4 regions of the Rhodoplanes azumiensis genome follow, and region 4 is predicted to be linked to each of the others. Evidence: predicted binding sites of a transcription regulator. Region 4 holds the regulator's gene; each other region holds the start of a gene.
The links. The regulator PhoB, encoded in region 4, activates phosphate uptake and scavenging genes when phosphate is short. The targets are predictions, from matches to a motif close to TGTCATNNANCTGTCAT.
Positions count from the first base shown of each region.

Region 1: the regulator PhoB is predicted to act here: its motif matches at 1,171-1,187, upstream of ACFSOX_RS18445 (ceramide glucosyltransferase).
Region 2: the regulator PhoB is predicted to act here: its motif matches at 1,981-1,997, upstream of phnD (phosphate/phosphite/phosphonate ABC transporter substrate-binding protein).
Region 3: the regulator PhoB is predicted to act here: its motif matches at 1,309-1,325, upstream of ppk2 (polyphosphate kinase 2).

Region 1 covers NZ_JBHUIW010000024.1:33,273-36,962, reverse strand. The annotation lists gene ACFSOX_RS18445 (ceramide glucosyltransferase) at 18-1,148, opposite strand; gene ACFSOX_RS18440 (UDP-2,3-diacylglucosamine diphosphatase) at 1,307-2,104, shown strand; gene ACFSOX_RS18435 (class I SAM-dependent methyltransferase) at 2,275-2,964, shown strand; gene ACFSOX_RS18430 (threonine ammonia-lyase) at 3,150-3,690, shown strand, end outside.
Region 2 covers NZ_JBHUIW010000004.1:76,285-79,974, forward strand. The annotation lists gene phnC (phosphonate ABC transporter ATP-binding protein) at 5-868, opposite strand; gene phnD (phosphate/phosphite/phosphonate ABC transporter substrate-binding protein) at 922-1,881, opposite strand; gene ACFSOX_RS05515 (ABC transporter substrate-binding protein) at 2,264-3,690, shown strand, end outside.
Region 3 covers NZ_JBHUIW010000001.1:29,936-33,625, forward strand. The annotation lists gene guaB (IMP dehydrogenase) at 1-1,253, shown strand, start outside; gene ppk2 (polyphosphate kinase 2) at 1,393-2,403, shown strand; gene ACFSOX_RS00140 (hypothetical protein) at 2,737-2,913, opposite strand; gene ACFSOX_RS00145 (amidase) at 3,270-3,690, opposite strand, start outside.
Region 4 covers NZ_JBHUIW010000029.1:38,614-42,303, forward strand. The annotation lists gene ACFSOX_RS20405 (aspartate aminotransferase family protein) at 1-217, opposite strand, end outside; gene ACFSOX_RS20410 (GcrA family cell cycle regulator) at 604-1,104, shown strand; gene phoB (phosphate regulon transcriptional regulator PhoB) at 1,357-2,061, opposite strand; gene phoU (phosphate signaling complex protein PhoU) at 2,120-2,833, opposite strand; gene pstB (phosphate ABC transporter ATP-binding protein PstB) at 2,893-3,690, opposite strand, start outside.

The DNA of each region.
Region 1 (3,690 bases), on a different contig from region 4:
CGTGGTCGGCGCCGCCCTCAGACGGCGCGTCCGTCGGCCTCGACGCGGATCTCGTTGCCGCGCCATTCGAAGGATTGGCCGAGCAGGCCGTCGAGCCACAGCGCCGGCAGCATCAGGTCGCGCAACAGGCCGTGCAGCGGGTACCAGCGGGAAAGGTGCCAGCCGGCGGCGCGCGCCAGCGCCATCTCGGCGCCGTACCAGCCGAGCCAGAACAGCATGAGCAGCGGCAGCACCGGGCCGCCGAGCTCGCCGACCGCGATCGCTAAGGCGAGACCCGGAAACAGCCCGCCGGTGAGGATCTCGGGCAGGAAGTAGCCCGGGAAGCAGGCCCGCCGCAGCCGCGCCCAGCGCGACTGCCGGCGCCACACCTCGGCCGGACGGCGGCGGCCGAGCGGCTGCTCGAACGGCGCGTCCGTCAGGCGGACCTTCAGGCCGAGCCCGCGCACCACCTTGGTCGAGGCGGCATCCTCGGCGACATCGGCGCCGAGCGCCTTGATGCCGCCGCCGGCCTCCAGCACGACGCGGCGCCAGAACAGCGTCTTGCCCTGGGCGAAGCCGAGCCCGATCGTGTCGGCGACATACTGGGCGCGCGCCTGATAGGTGTTGAGGAAGGCGCATTCCACCTCGGCCCAGAAGCCGTCCGGCCGGCTGCCGATCGGCGGGGCGCAGACGAGTCCGGTGTCGGCCCGCCAGGTCGCCAGCAGCCGCTGCAGATAGTCGATCGGCAGCAGCACGTTGGAGTCGGCGAGCACGATCCAGTCGTGGCGGGCCGCGTGCCAGCCCTTGACGCAGTTGTTCAGCTTGGGATTGCTGCTGACCGGATCGTTGCCGATCAACAGCCGCGCCGGCACGGTCGGGTGCCGTGCCATCAGCGCCTCGACCACCGGGATCACCGGGTCGGCCGGCGAGGCGACGCAGAACAGGATCTCGTAGGTCGGATAGTCGAGCCGGAACGTCGAGGCGAGCGTCTCCTCGATGAAGTTCTCGATGCCGCACACCGGCCGCACGATGGTGACGGGCGGCGTGCCGGGCCTCGGCGCCATGGTGCCCGACCGCACGCGGCAACGCCAAGCGGCGATGGCGACGCTCGCGACATGCACGAGCACGGTGAGGCCACAAAAGGCGACAGCGAGTCCGAGGAGTGTCATGTCCGGCGACTACAACGCCCGCATGACGAAGCGATGACGAAGGGGCGCGCAGGGTCGGTTCCCAGGCCCGGTGCGGTGCGTCATCGAACCGCAACAGGACTCTGTCAGAACCCGGAAATGTTCACGATCATTGATGCGATCATTGAAGGGGGCGCGGCGTGACGGACAACGGATTGCGGCGCTTCCGCACATTGTTCATCTCGGACGTCCATCTCGGAACCCGCGGCTGCCAGGCCGACAAGCTTCTCGACTTTCTCCGCTGGCACGAGGCCGACACGGTCTATCTGGTCGGCGACATCGTCGACGGTTGGCACCTGAAGTCGAGCTGGTACTGGCCGCAGGCCCACAACGACGTCGTCCAGAAGCTCCTGCGCAAGGGCCGCAAGGGCGCCCGCATGATCTACGTGCCGGGCAATCACGACGAGTTCCTGCGCGGCTATTACGGCACGCATTTCGGCGGCATCGAGGTGGTGGAGCACGCCATCCACGAGACGCCGGACGGCCGTCGTTATCTGGTCATCCACGGCGACCTGTTCGACTTCGTGATCTCCCAGGCGCGCTGGCTGGCGCTGCTCGGCGACAAGGCCTACGACCTCGCCATCACGATGAACCGCCTCGTCAACGGGCTGATGCGGCGGCTCGGCTTCGGCTACTGGTCGTTCTCGAAGTGGGCCAAGCTGAAGGTGAAGAACGCCGTCAACTACATCGGCGACTTCGAGAAGACGCTCGCCGCCGAGGCGCAGCACCACGGCGTCGACGGCGTGATCTGCGGCCACATCCATCATGCGGTCATGCACGAGAGTTTCGGCACCCATTACATCAATTGCGGTGACTGGGTGGAGAGCTGCACGGCCGTGGCCGAGCATTTCGACGGCCGCTTCGAGATCATCACCTGGACGAAGCGGCTCGAGAGCATCGAGCCCGAGCCCGCTCCGGTCGCCGCCCAGGCGGCGTGAGCCGGGGTGACGATGTAAGTCCACGTTCCGCCTCGTCCCGAGCGGCTCTGATCCGGAGCCGTTCGGGGGCGGGGCGGTTTTGCGTGTCGGTGAGAGCGCCCGGAACGAGGTGCGTCGCGCCGGAAGAACGACGTCGCAACAAGAACGCCAACGATCCTTCGGAGCAGCACATGGCCTTGTCGCCCCATCCAGACACCATCGCGGATCCCGAACGTCACGTCATGGAGAAGGCCTATGCCCGCTGGGCGCCGCTCTACGATATGGTGTGCGGGCCGATCTTCGAGAGCGGACGGCGTGCCGCCGCGGAAGCCGCCCGGCAGGTCGGCGGCCGCATCCTCGAGGTCGGGGTGGGGACGGGGCTCTCGTTCTCGGACTACGATCACGCGACCCGGGTGGTCGGCATCGACATGTCGGCCCCGATGGTCGCGAAGGCGAAGGCGCGACTCGCCACCGGGCAGTTCCCGCATGTCGAGTCGGTGATGGTGATGGACGCGACCGACCTCGCCTTCGGGGCCGGCTCGTTCGACTGCGTCGTCGCGCAGTTCGTGATCACGCTGGTCGAGGATCCCGAGCGCGTGCTCGACGAGTGCGCCCGGGTGGTGCGGCCCGGCGGCGAGATCATTCTCGTCAACCATCTCTATTCGGAGAAGGGGCTCACCGCCGTGCTGGAGCGTCTGGTCGCGCGGCCGGCGCGCAAGATGGGGCTGCGGCCGGAGTTTCCGTTCGCGCGGCTCGCCGCCTGGGCGGAGCGGCACGGCGCCGTCGCGCTGATCGAGCGCCGGCCGATCAAGCCGCTCGGCGTCTACACGCTGGTGCGTTTCCGCCGTCTCCCCGACGCGGCCCAGCGCGCGGCGGCCTAGCGACTGCGCCAGGATCCGCTGGTCCGCGCGAAGCCGCGTGATCCAGGGGCGACATGGCCGAGCCGTCCGGATCCCCGCTTGCGTGGGGATCAGTGGAGGCCGGTGCCGAGGCTGTTTTCCGGCATGCCGGGGACATCCGGCGCACATCTTGTCGCTCCGGGCGGTGCGGGCTAGGGTCGCGCGCCATGACAACCGACCCCGCCTCGTCCTTCGCTCCGCCCACCATCGCCGACATCGCCGCCGCCGCCGCCCGGATCGAGGGCGTCGCGGTGCGCACGCCGCTGGTCGCCAGCCCGGTGCTCGACCGCCTCACCGGCGCAAAAGTCTTCCTCAAGCCGGAGACGCTGCAGCGCACCGGCTCGTTCAAGTTCCGCGGCGCCTACAACACCTGCGCGTCGATCCCGCCGGAGCGCCGCGCCGCCGGCGTCGTCGCCTTCTCGTCCGGCAACCATGCGCAGGGCGTCGCCGCGGCGGCCCAGCTCCTCGGCATGCCGGCGACGATCGTGATGCCGGCCGACTCGCCGAAGAGCAAGCAGGTGCGCACCGCCGGCTACGGCGCCGAGGTGGTGCTCTACGATCGTGACAAGGAGGATCGCGAGGCGATCGCGCGACGGATCGCGGGCGAGCGCGGCGCCTTCGTGGTGCCGCCCTACGATCATCCGCTGGTGATCGCCGGGCAGGGCACGGTCGGCCGCGAGATCATGATCGATCTCGAGGCGCTGGGGC
Region 2 (3,690 bases), on a different contig from region 4:
GGCGTCACTCGGCGGCGGCGCGCAGCGCGGCCATCGACGTCACGGAGGCGGGCGCGGAACGGCCGGCGGACCCCGGCCCCGAACCGTCGTCCTCCGCCTCGGCATCACCGGCGCGCGCCGTGCGGGTCCAATCCTCCTCGCCGTAGATGCGGGTCAGCACGGTCGCGTCGAGCCCGGACGACGGCCCGTCGTAGACGACCTCGCCGGCCTTCAGCCCGACGATGCGGCCGAGGAACATCTGGGCGAGCGCGACGTCGTGGATGTTGACGATCGCGGCGAGGCGGCGCTCGGCGCAGACCTCGCCGATCAGTCGCATGATCTGCCGCGACGTCTTCGGATCGAGGCTCGCGGTCGGCTCGTCGATCAGCAGGAGGTCGGGATCCTGCAGCAGCGCGCGGGCGATGCCGACGCGCTGGCGCTGTCCGCCGGAGAGCGCGTCGGCGCGCTTGTCGACGTGATCGAGGAGGCCGACGCGGTCGAGCGTCGCGAAGGCGTTACGCACGTCGGCGGGCGGGAAGCGGCGCGCCAGGCTGCGCCAGAACGGGACCGTGCCGAGCCGACCGGCCAGCACGTTCTCCATCACGGTCAGCCGCTCGACCAGCGCGAACTCCTGGAAGATCATGCCCATGCGGCGGCGCAGCCGGCGCAATGCGCGACGCGACGCGCCCGTCACCTCGTCGTCGCCGAGGAAGATCCGGCCGGACGTCGGCTCGACCAGCCGGTTGACGCAGCGGATCAGCGTCGACTTGCCGGCGCCCGACGGGCCGATCAGGCCGATCACCTCGCCGGCCGGCACCACGAGGTCGACGCCGCGCAGCGCGGCGTCGCCGGTGCGGTACTGCTTTCGCAAGCCCTCGATCCGCAGCATGCGGGATCAGCCCTCGCCCGTGTCGGTGCTCGCGCGCACGACGCCTCGGCGCGTCAGCCCTTGCAATCGTAGGAGATGCCCATCGCCTTGTCGATGTCGCGCACCACCTCCCAATGCTGCTTGTAGGTGATCGGGATGAACTTCTCCTGCGGCGGCTCGGTCGACTGGAACTCCTTGAGGAGATCGCTGCCGGTCCAGTCGAACGAGAAGAACGCCTCCTTCACCTTGGCGGCGAGTTCGGGCTTCAGGTTGTAGACCATGCCGTAGCCGGTGGTCGGGAAGGTCTGCGACTTGTAGATCGAGACGAGCTGGTCCTTCTTGACCACGTTGCGGGCCAGCATGCGCAGCATCACCGAGTTGGCGATCGCGGCCACCGGATAGTCCTTGTTGGCCACGCCGATCACCGAGTTGTCGTGCTTGCCGGAGAACACCGGCTCGTAGTCCTTGCCGGGCTCGAGTCCGAACTTCTCCCGCAGCAGCGCCGACGGCGCCTTGTAGCCGGAGTTCGAGGTCTGCGACGTGAAGGCCATCTTCTTGCCGCGGATGTCCTCGGGCTTGGTCACGCCGGAGCCCGGATACGTGATGATCTCCATCTCGTAGCCGTACTCGCCCTTGAGCGAGGCCATCATGGCGAAGGGCACGAAGCCGGCGCAGTTGACGGCGATCGGGTTCGAGCCGGTGTTGAAGCCGGCGACGTGCAGGCGGCCGGCCCGCATCGCCTCGAGCTGGGCGGCGTTGGACTGGACCGGGAAGAACTGCACCTTCTTGCCCGTCACCTTCTCCATGTGGCGCAGGAAGCCGTCCCACACCTTGGCGTAGACGGCGGGATCCTCGACCGGCGTGTAGGCGAAGATCAACGTCGCGGGGTCGACCCACTGCTTCGGATCGGTCGGCGCGTCGGCGACGAGGTCGCCGTCGGCGTCGGTGTAGCGGGCGTCGAGCGCGGCGGCGGTGAACGGCTGCAGGGCGAGGGCAAGGGCGCCGAGAAGGGCGCCGAGGCGGCGAACGCGCATCGCGGAGATCTCCATGTGCGGCCCGCCGCGCGCCGGCGGCGGTCCGACGACGCGCCGCGGCCGCGGCCGGGATCCGACCCGGACGCCTAGGCCGCTCGTATTACAGTGATGTGACGGCTGCGACGGATTCGCCCGGCGAGGCCCAAAGCGACCCGCGTCTTTCTCGACTTTGCCTATTTGTTCGGCATGCCGACCTGTCTTGTATGCAATGAGAGTGGAGCCTCGGCGCCGCGGCAGCCTCGCACGGCTTCCCTCGCCACGCCCGTTCCCATCGGAGATTCAGCAGGTTCGCCGGATCGACCCGGCGCCCGCGCCGAGTTGGCACGCCGCTTGCGGGAGGTCTCACGCCCCGCGCCCCCGCCCTGCCATTCGGAGAACGAGAATGAAGCGTCGAGACGTCCTCAAGTCGATGACGGCCCTGGCGGCCGGCAGCATGCTCCCGGCCCCGGCGATCTGGTCGGAGGCGAAGGCCCAGGCCCGCAACGAGACGCTGCTGCTGGTCTCCGAGAGCGGCCCGAACAATCTCGACATTCACGGCGTCGGCACCAACCGCCCCGGCTACGAGGTCGCCTGGAACTGCTACGACCGGCTGATCTCGCACGGCACCAAGACGCTGGAGAACGGCGTCGCCTCCTACGACCGCGACAAATACACGCCCGAGCTCGCCGAGGACTGGACCGTCACCGACACGTCGGCAACCTTCAAGCTGCGCAAGGACGCGACCTTCCACGACGGCACGCCGGTGACGGCCAAGGACGTGAAGTGGTCGTTCGACCGCGCCGTCACGGTCGGCGGCTTCCCGACCTTCCAGATGAAGGCGGGCTCGCTGGAGAAGCCCGAGCAGTTCGTCGTCGTCGACGACCACACGTTCCGGGTCGACTTCATCCGCAAGGACAAGCTGACGATTCCGGACATCGCCGTCATCGTGCCGTCGATCTTCAACTCGGAGCTGATGAAGAAGAACGCCACCGAGAAGGATCCGTGGGCCATGGAGTACGCCAAGGCCAACACGGCCGGCGGCGGCGCCTACAAGGTGACGAAGTGGACGCCCGGCACCGAGGTGATCTACGAGCGCAACGAGACCTGGAAGGGCGGGCCGCTGCCCAAGATCAAGCGCATCGTGTGGCGCATGGTCCCGTCCGCCGGAAACCGGCGCGCCCTGATCGAGCGCGGCGATGCCGACATCTCGTTCGACCTGCCCAACAAGGACTTCGTCGAGCTGAGCCAGGCCGGCAAGGTGGCCGTGGTGTCGAGCCCGATCGGCAACGGCATCCAGTATATCGGCATGAACGTGACCAAGCCGCCCTTCGACAAGCTGGAGGTGAGGCAGGCCGTCGCCTACGCGATTCCTTATCAGAAGATCATGGACGCCGTGATGTTCGGCCTCGCCAAGCCGATGTTCGGCGCGCCGGAGGGGGCCGCGCTCTCGACCGCCTGGCCGCAGCCGCACGGCTACGTCACGGATCTCGCCAAGGCGAAGGCGCTGCTCGCCAAGGCCGGCCTGCCGAACGGCTTCGAGACGACGCTCTCGTTCGACCTCGGCTTCGCCGCCGTCAACGAGCCGCTGTGCGTGCTGGTGCAGGAGAGTCTCGCCCAGATCGGCATCAAGGCGACCATCAACAAGGTGCCGGGATCAAGCTGGCGCGCCGAGATGACCAAGAAGGAGATGCCGCTGATCTCCAACTTCTTCTCGGGCTGGCTCGATTATCCCGAGTACTTCTTCTTCTGGTGCTATCACGGCCAGAATTCGCTGTTCAACACCATGAGCTACCAGAACAAGGAGATGGACGCGCTGATCGACGCCGCCCG
Region 3 (3,690 bases), on a different contig from region 4:
CGGAGGCGCAGGCCGCCCAGGTGCGGCAGGTGAAGAAGTTCGAGAGCGGCATGGTGGTGAACCCGCTCACCATCGGTCCCGACGCGTCGCTCGCCGAGGCGCTGCGCATGATGGCCGAGAACCGCATCTCCGGCATCCCGGTGGTCACCACCGAGGCGGGCATCGAGGGCCGGCTGGTCGGCATCCTCACCAATCGCGACGTGCGCTTCGCCCACGATCCGGACCAGAAGGTCTCCGAGCTGATGACCAAGGAGCGCCTGGTCACGGTGCGGGAAGGGGTGAGCCAGCAGGAGGCCAAGCGGCTCCTCCACCAGTTCCGCATCGAGAAGCTCCTGGTCGTCGACGACCAGTATCGCTGCGTCGGCCTGATCACCGTGAAGGACATCGAGAAGGCGGTCGCCAATCCGAACGCCTGCAAGGACGCGCAGGGACGCCTGCGGGTCGCCGCGGCGACCACGGTCGGCGACTCGGGCTATGCCCGCACCGAGCATCTGATCGGGGCCGGCGTCGACCTGATCGTCGTCGACACGGCGCACGGCCATTCGCGCCACGTGCTCGAGCAGGTGACCCGCATCAAGAAGCTGTCCAACGCCGTTCAGGTGGCGGCCGGCAACATCGCGACCGCCGACGGCGCCAAGGCGCTGATCGACGCCGGCGCCGACGCCGTCAAGGTCGGCATCGGCCCGGGCTCGATCTGCACGACCCGCGTGGTGGCGGGCGTCGGCGTGCCGCAGCTCACCGCCATCATGGACGCCGTCAGGGTCGCGCGCGACGCCAAGGTGACGGTGATCGCCGACGGCGGCATCAAGTATTCGGGCGATCTCGCCAAGGCGCTCGCCGCCGGCGCCGACTGCGCCATGATCGGCTCGCTGCTCGCCGGCACCGACGAGACTCCGGGCGAGGTGTTCCTCTATCAGGGCCGCTCCTACAAGACGTATCGGGGCATGGGTTCGGTCGGCGCCATGGCGCGGGGTTCGGCCGACCGCTATTTCCAGCAGGACATCAAGGACTCGCTCAAGCTGGTGCCGGAGGGCGTCGAGGGCCAGGTGCCCTACAAGGGGCCGGCCGGCGCCGTGCTCCACCAGCTCACCGGCGGGCTCCGCGCCGCCATGGGCTATGTCGGCGCCAAGACGCTCGCCGAGCTGCACGAGAAGGCGCAGTTCGTGAAGATCTCGGCCGCCGGCCTGCGCGAGAGCCACGTCCACGACGTGACCATCACGCGCGAGAGCCCGAACTACCCGACCCGCGTGTGACGGGCGGGGAGTCGGTGTCCGGAAGACTCCGCGCGACCCTCGGCCGCGCGGACTTCGTCATCGAACTGTCGCACACTCGCGGGCACTGTCCGGTCCGGCGATTCCCATCGCCGGTTCAGAGACTTCACCGGAGCGACAGATGGACGACCGCAAGCCGGGACACGGCACGTCGAGCAATGGCAAGCCGGGCAACGGAAGTTCGGACGACGGGCATGCGGGCGACGGACATGGCGCCGAGGGCAGGCCGGAGAACGGCGGCCTCGACTGGCTCGACGCCGAGCTCGCCGACACGCTCGACGAGGACTACGAGCTCGAGCTGTCCGAGCCGGCGCTCTCGGAGGAGATCCGCAAGATCTACAAGCGGACCCATCCGCCGTCGATCGACCGGCGCGACTATCTGCGCAATCTGCTCGCGCTGCAGGCCGAGCTGATCAAGCTGCAGGACTGGGTGCAGCACACCAAGGCGAAGATCGTCGTCATCTTCGAGGGGCGCGACTCCGCCGGCAAGGGCGGCGTCATCAAGCGCATCACCCAGCGGCTCAATCCGCGCATCGCCCGCGTCGTCGCGCTGCCGGCGCCGACCGAGCGCGAGCGCACCCAATGGTACTTCCAGCGTTACGTGCCGCATCTGCCGGCCGGCGGCGAGATCGTGCTGTTCGACCGCTCCTGGTACAACCGTGCCGGCGTCGAGCGGGTGATGGGCTTCGCCACCGAGGACGAGGTCGAGCAGTTCTTCCGCGACGTGCCGGAGTTCGAGCGCATGCTGGTGCGCTCCGGCATCATCCTGCTGAAGTACTGGTTCTCGATCACGGACGAGGAGCAGCAGATGCGCTTCCTCATGCGCATCCACGATCCGATGAAGCAGTGGAAGCTGAGCCCGATGGATCTGCAGTCGCGGGTGCGCTGGGAGGACTACACGCGCGCCAAGGAGGACATGCTGTTCCGCACCAACATCCGCGAGGCGCCGTGGTTCATCGTCGAGGGCAACGACAAGAAGCGCGCGCGGCTCAACTGCATCGACCACCTGTTGAAGCAGATTCCTTACGAGCCCGTTCCGCACGTCCCGATCGCGCTGCCGGACCGGGTGTTCAACCCGAACTACGAGCGGCGCACGCTGCCGGCCGAGCTCTACGTGCCGATGAAGTATTGAGAGACGTCCGGCTGATCAGCGCAAAGACTCACGGCGGGCACGACCTTCACCTCTCCCCGGCGGGGAGAGGTCGGGGTTCGCGCCGAAGGCGCGAAGTCCGGGTGAGGGGGTGCCACGCTATCCAGCTGGCGCCCTAACCCCTCACCCCGACGCGCAAGAGCGCGTCGACCCTCTCCCTTTGGGAGAGGGTAAGGAGCGGCCCGTCAGCCGGAACAGAAATGATGGGGGGCAAGACCGTCTTCCGGGGCTCAGGCCCGAGCCCGCGGCCGGACGGCGCGATGCACCGCCCGGAATGACCAGTGCCTCGGAACGACGAGGCTGATCAGCTCGTGATCAGATCAGGTCGTTGTCGACGCAGTAGGCGACGGCGGAGCGGTCGGTCGTGGTGCGGCGGGCTTCGCGGCCGGTCGGGCGACCGGTCTCGGCGCGCTCGACCTTGCCGTCGGCCGCGGTGCGGGCGGCTGGCGGGGGCGCGTCGGTGTCGAAGGTTCGCAGCTCGGTACGGGGCATTGCGCAGTCTCCGGAAAGGCACGCCGGATGCGTGCCGGGGGTTCTTTCGGTCTGGCCTCGTGGCCGCCGGCCGGCGGGTCGTCCCACCCGGCCGACCCCCGTCATCTGGTGGGCCGATCGGGCGCAAATAAGGTCTCCCGGTGACCGGATTGGTTCGTTCCCGGGCACGATCGCGGCCGTGTCCGCGAGGCCGCAGACTGTCCGCGACGCGGGTGAAGGATGTCTTGCGCGGTCCGCCGAACGAAGGACGGTCGTGATCACGAAGGTGCGAGGCCGAATGCCGGAACGCGTTGCGCCCGTGCAACGGACGCCCCGTCGACGCTTTATAAACCAAGCCGGGAGAAAGTCCGGCGCCGCTACTCCGCGGTGGCGCCGACGTTGGGCGCGAGCCGCACGGCGAGGTCGAGCAGCGCCTCGTCGCCGCCCGCCCAGCCGATGAAGGAGAGCCCCACCGGGCAGCCCTCGAGGGTGCCCACCGGGATCGTGACCTGGGGCAGGCCGGCCATCCCGGCCGTGCAGGTGAGGCGCATGACCCGCACCCGGAACGACTCGAGGAGCTCCTGCGGCGCGTCGGCCCGCGGCGCGACGCACGGCACGGTCGGCAGCGCCAGAACGGTGCCGGGCTTGACGACGCCGCGGATCCAGTCGCGCGCCGCCGCCTTCACGGCATAGGCCTCGTTCGCGGCCGCTTCGGTCACGGTCGCGGCGAAGTCCATGCGCTCGCGCACGCCGGGGCCGAAGCGCGGCCGCTTGGTCTCGACGAAGTCGCCGTAGACC
Region 4 (3,690 bases):
CATCCGGCACGCGGAACAGGTTGGAGACGTGCCACACCTTCTCGGCCTGTGCCTTGAGCGCCTCGACCAGCACCGGATGGGCGTGGCCGAGGGCGTTCACGGCGACGCCGCAGTGACAATCGAGGTAGCGCTCGCCCGTGGTGGAGACGAGCCATGCGCCTTCGCCCCGCTCGAAGGCGAGGTTCGCACGCGCGTAGGTCGGCAGGAGATGCGACATGGCCGAACTTCTTCTGGCGACTCGTGAATTGAGCGGCGCACGCCGAAGAGATGCGCGGCCCATGAAATGAATCGTGCCGCCCCAGGGGCGGCACGACGACATCATTCTAGGTCCGGGCGGCGCGGTGTCAACCGGACCCGCGGCATCCGTCGTCTCACTTACGGACTCGAAACGGCCATGAATTGTGGATGCAATACTGGGGACTCTTGCGTGGGACTCGCGCCATATAGTAGCGTTTTCTTCGTAAGTATACGATATCTCGTGCGGCGGACTGCTCTCTCAGTTTCACATCCAGTTCCTGCGTACCCGCCGGTGGAGAGGCACCGCCGCGCGGCGTTGGGGGATTCGGTGAGACCCGTCCCGCGCCGCGAGGCGAAGAGGAACACATGTGGACCGACGAGCGCGTGGAACTACTCAAGAAGCTTTGGAACGACGGTCTCTCAGCGAGCCAGATCGCCGTCGAGCTGGGTGGCATTACACGCAATGCGGTGATCGGTAAGGTTCACCGACTGGGCCTGTCCGGACGGGCCAAGAGTCCTGCGGCGGCGGTGCCGCGGGCGAGAAAGCCGCGCGCGGCGGCGCCGGTGATGCGCGTCGCGCGGCCGGCGATGCGCGGCAACACGGCGCTGGCACGCGCGCCCGTCTACGAGGTCGAGTACGAGCAGGAGGTCGAGGCGGTCGCCAATGTGGTGCCGATGGGCCAGCGCTGCACGCTGCTCGAGCTCGGCGAGGGCAAGTGCCGCTGGCCGGTCGGCGATCCGGGCTCGACCGACTTCTTCTTCTGCGGCGGCCGCACCGCCGAGGGGCTGCCCTATTGCGGCTACCACGCGCGGATCGCCTATCAGCCGGTCGACCGCCGCCGCGACAAGCGGCTCGGGCGGATCTGATCCGACACGATTCCGGCGTCCGGCGCGGCCGGACGCCGAACCGTTCGGCGCCGCACGCCACGGGCGCTGCACGACATCATCGCGGGATCGCGCAGGATTGCCGGATCGCTGTGGTCCGCGATGCGGCAATCCGGCCATGACGTCGCTGCATTGCGCGCGACATCCGGGACGCACGCTGGTCGCGACCGCCGCGCACGCGCCGTTCGAGCCGGGGAGCGTGGCGGGCGGGCGCCCGCCGCTCCGTCCGGCCCCTCACGCTTCCGCGCTGCCGTAGCGGTCGTTGAGGGCGTAGCCGGCGCCGCGCACGGTGCGGATCGGGTCGGAGCGCTGGCCGCGGTTGAGCGCCTTGCGCAGCCGGCCGACATGCACGTCGACGGTGCGCTCGTCGATATAGACGTCGCGCCCCCACACCCGGTCGAGCAGCTGCTCGCGCGAGAAGACGCGGCCCGGGTTCTCCATCAGGAACTCGAGCAGGCGGAACTCGGTCGGCCCGAGCGGCACGTCGCGCCCGGCCCGCGCCACCCGCTTCTTCTCGCGGTTGAGCTCGATGTCGCCGGCGGTCAGAACGGCGGCGACCCGCTCCGGCTTGGTGCGGCGGAGCAGCGCGCGGATGCGCGCGAGCAGCTCGGGCACGGAGAACGGCTTGACGATGTAGTCGTCGGCGCCGGTGGCGAGCCCGCGCACCCGCTCGCCCTCCTCGCCGCGCGCCGTGAGCATGATCACCGGGAGCTGCTGGGTCTCGGTGCGGGCGCGCAGCCGCCGGATCAGCTCGATGCCGGACAGGCCGGGCAGCATCCAGTCGACGATGGCGAGATCGGGCGGGCTCTCCTTGAGGCGGAGATCGGCGTCGTCGCCGCGGCCGGCGGCGTCCACGGCGTAGCCTTCGGCCTCGAGATTGTAGCGCAGCAGCAGCGTCAGCGGCTCCTCGTCCTCGACGATCAGGATGCGGGCGGCCATCGGGTGGTATTCCTCTCGAGAAGCGCGAGCGCCCGGCGGCGGACGCTCGTTCCCTTCGTCAGGCGTCGAACGGAACCACGGTGCTCGCCGTCGTGTCGCCCTTCGGGCGCTCGTCGACGAGCGACTTGCCTTCGATCATGTAGTAGACCGACTCGGCGATGTTGGTGGCGTGATCGCCCATCCGCTCGATGTTCTTGGCGCAGAACAGCAGATGGATGCAGATGCCGATGTTGCGCGGGTCTTCCATCATGTAGGTGAGGAGCTCGCGGAACAGCGAGTTGTTGACGGCGTCGATCTCCTCGTCGGCCCGCCACACCGCCACGGCTTTCTGCAGGTCGCGCCTCGCATAGGCGTCGAGCACGTCCTTGATCTGCGACAGCACCAGCTCGGTCATGTGCTGGACGCCACGCATCACCTGCTGGGCGCGGAACTCGTTGTCGAGAGCGACGACCCGCTTGGCGATGTTCTTGGCGAGGTCGCCGATCCGTTCGAGATCGTTGGAGATGCGCATCGCCGCGACGATGTCGCGCAGATCGACCGCCATCGGCTGGCGCCGCGTGATGGTGAGCACCGCCTTGGCCTCGATCTCGCGCTGCAGCACGTCGATGCGGGTGTCGGCTCCGACCACCTTCTGGGCCGCGACCAGGTCGCGGCGGTCGAGCGCCTCGGTGGCGTCCGAGATCTGCTGCTCCGCCATGCCACCCATCTCGGCGACCATGCGCGCGAGATCCTGCAGGTCGGTGTCGAAGGCCTTGTGCGTGTGTTCGCCCATCGGGGGGGTCTCCGGAACGTCGTTGGGTCGGGTGTCGTCTTCGGGGGCCTTCATGGGGGTCATCCGAAGCGACCCGTGATGTAATCCTGCGTGCGCCGGTCCTTCGGCGTCGTGAAGATGTCGCTGGTGATGCCGATCTCGACCAGGACGCCGAGATGGAAGAAGGCGGTGCGCTGCGACACCCGGGCGGCCTGCTGCATCGAATGGGTGACGATGACGATCGTGAAGTTCTCGCGCAGCTCGTCGATCAGCTCCTCGATCTTCGCCGTGGCGATCGGGTCGAGGGCCGAGCACGGCTCGTCCATCAGGATGACCTCGGGGCTCACCGCGATGGCGCGGGCGATGCACAGGCGCTGCTGCTGACCGCCCGACAGGCTGGTGCCGGAATCGCCCAGGCGGTCCTTCACCTCGTCGAACAGGCCGGCCCGCTTCAGGCTGATCGCGACGATCTCCTCGAGCTCGGCCTTGTTGCGGGCGAGCCCGTGGATGCGCGGTCCGTAGGCGACGTTCTCGAAGATCGACTTGGGGAACGGGTTCGGCTTCTGGAACACCATGCCGACGCGGGCGCGCAGCTGCACCACGTCGAGCTGCGGGTCGTAGATGTCCTGGTCGTCCATGGCGATCCTTCCGGTCACCCGACAGGCCGGGATGGTGTCGTTCATCCGGTTGAGGCAGCGCAGGAAGGTCGACTTGCCGCAGCCGGAGGGGCCGATCAGGGCCGTCACGGCGCGCTCCTGGATGTCGAGGTCGACGTCGCGCAGCGCGTGCTTCTCACCGTAGTAGACGTTGACGCCCTGCGCCACGATCTTGACCGGGTTGCCCGCCACGGCGGCGGCCGCGGCGATCGCGGTCGCCGA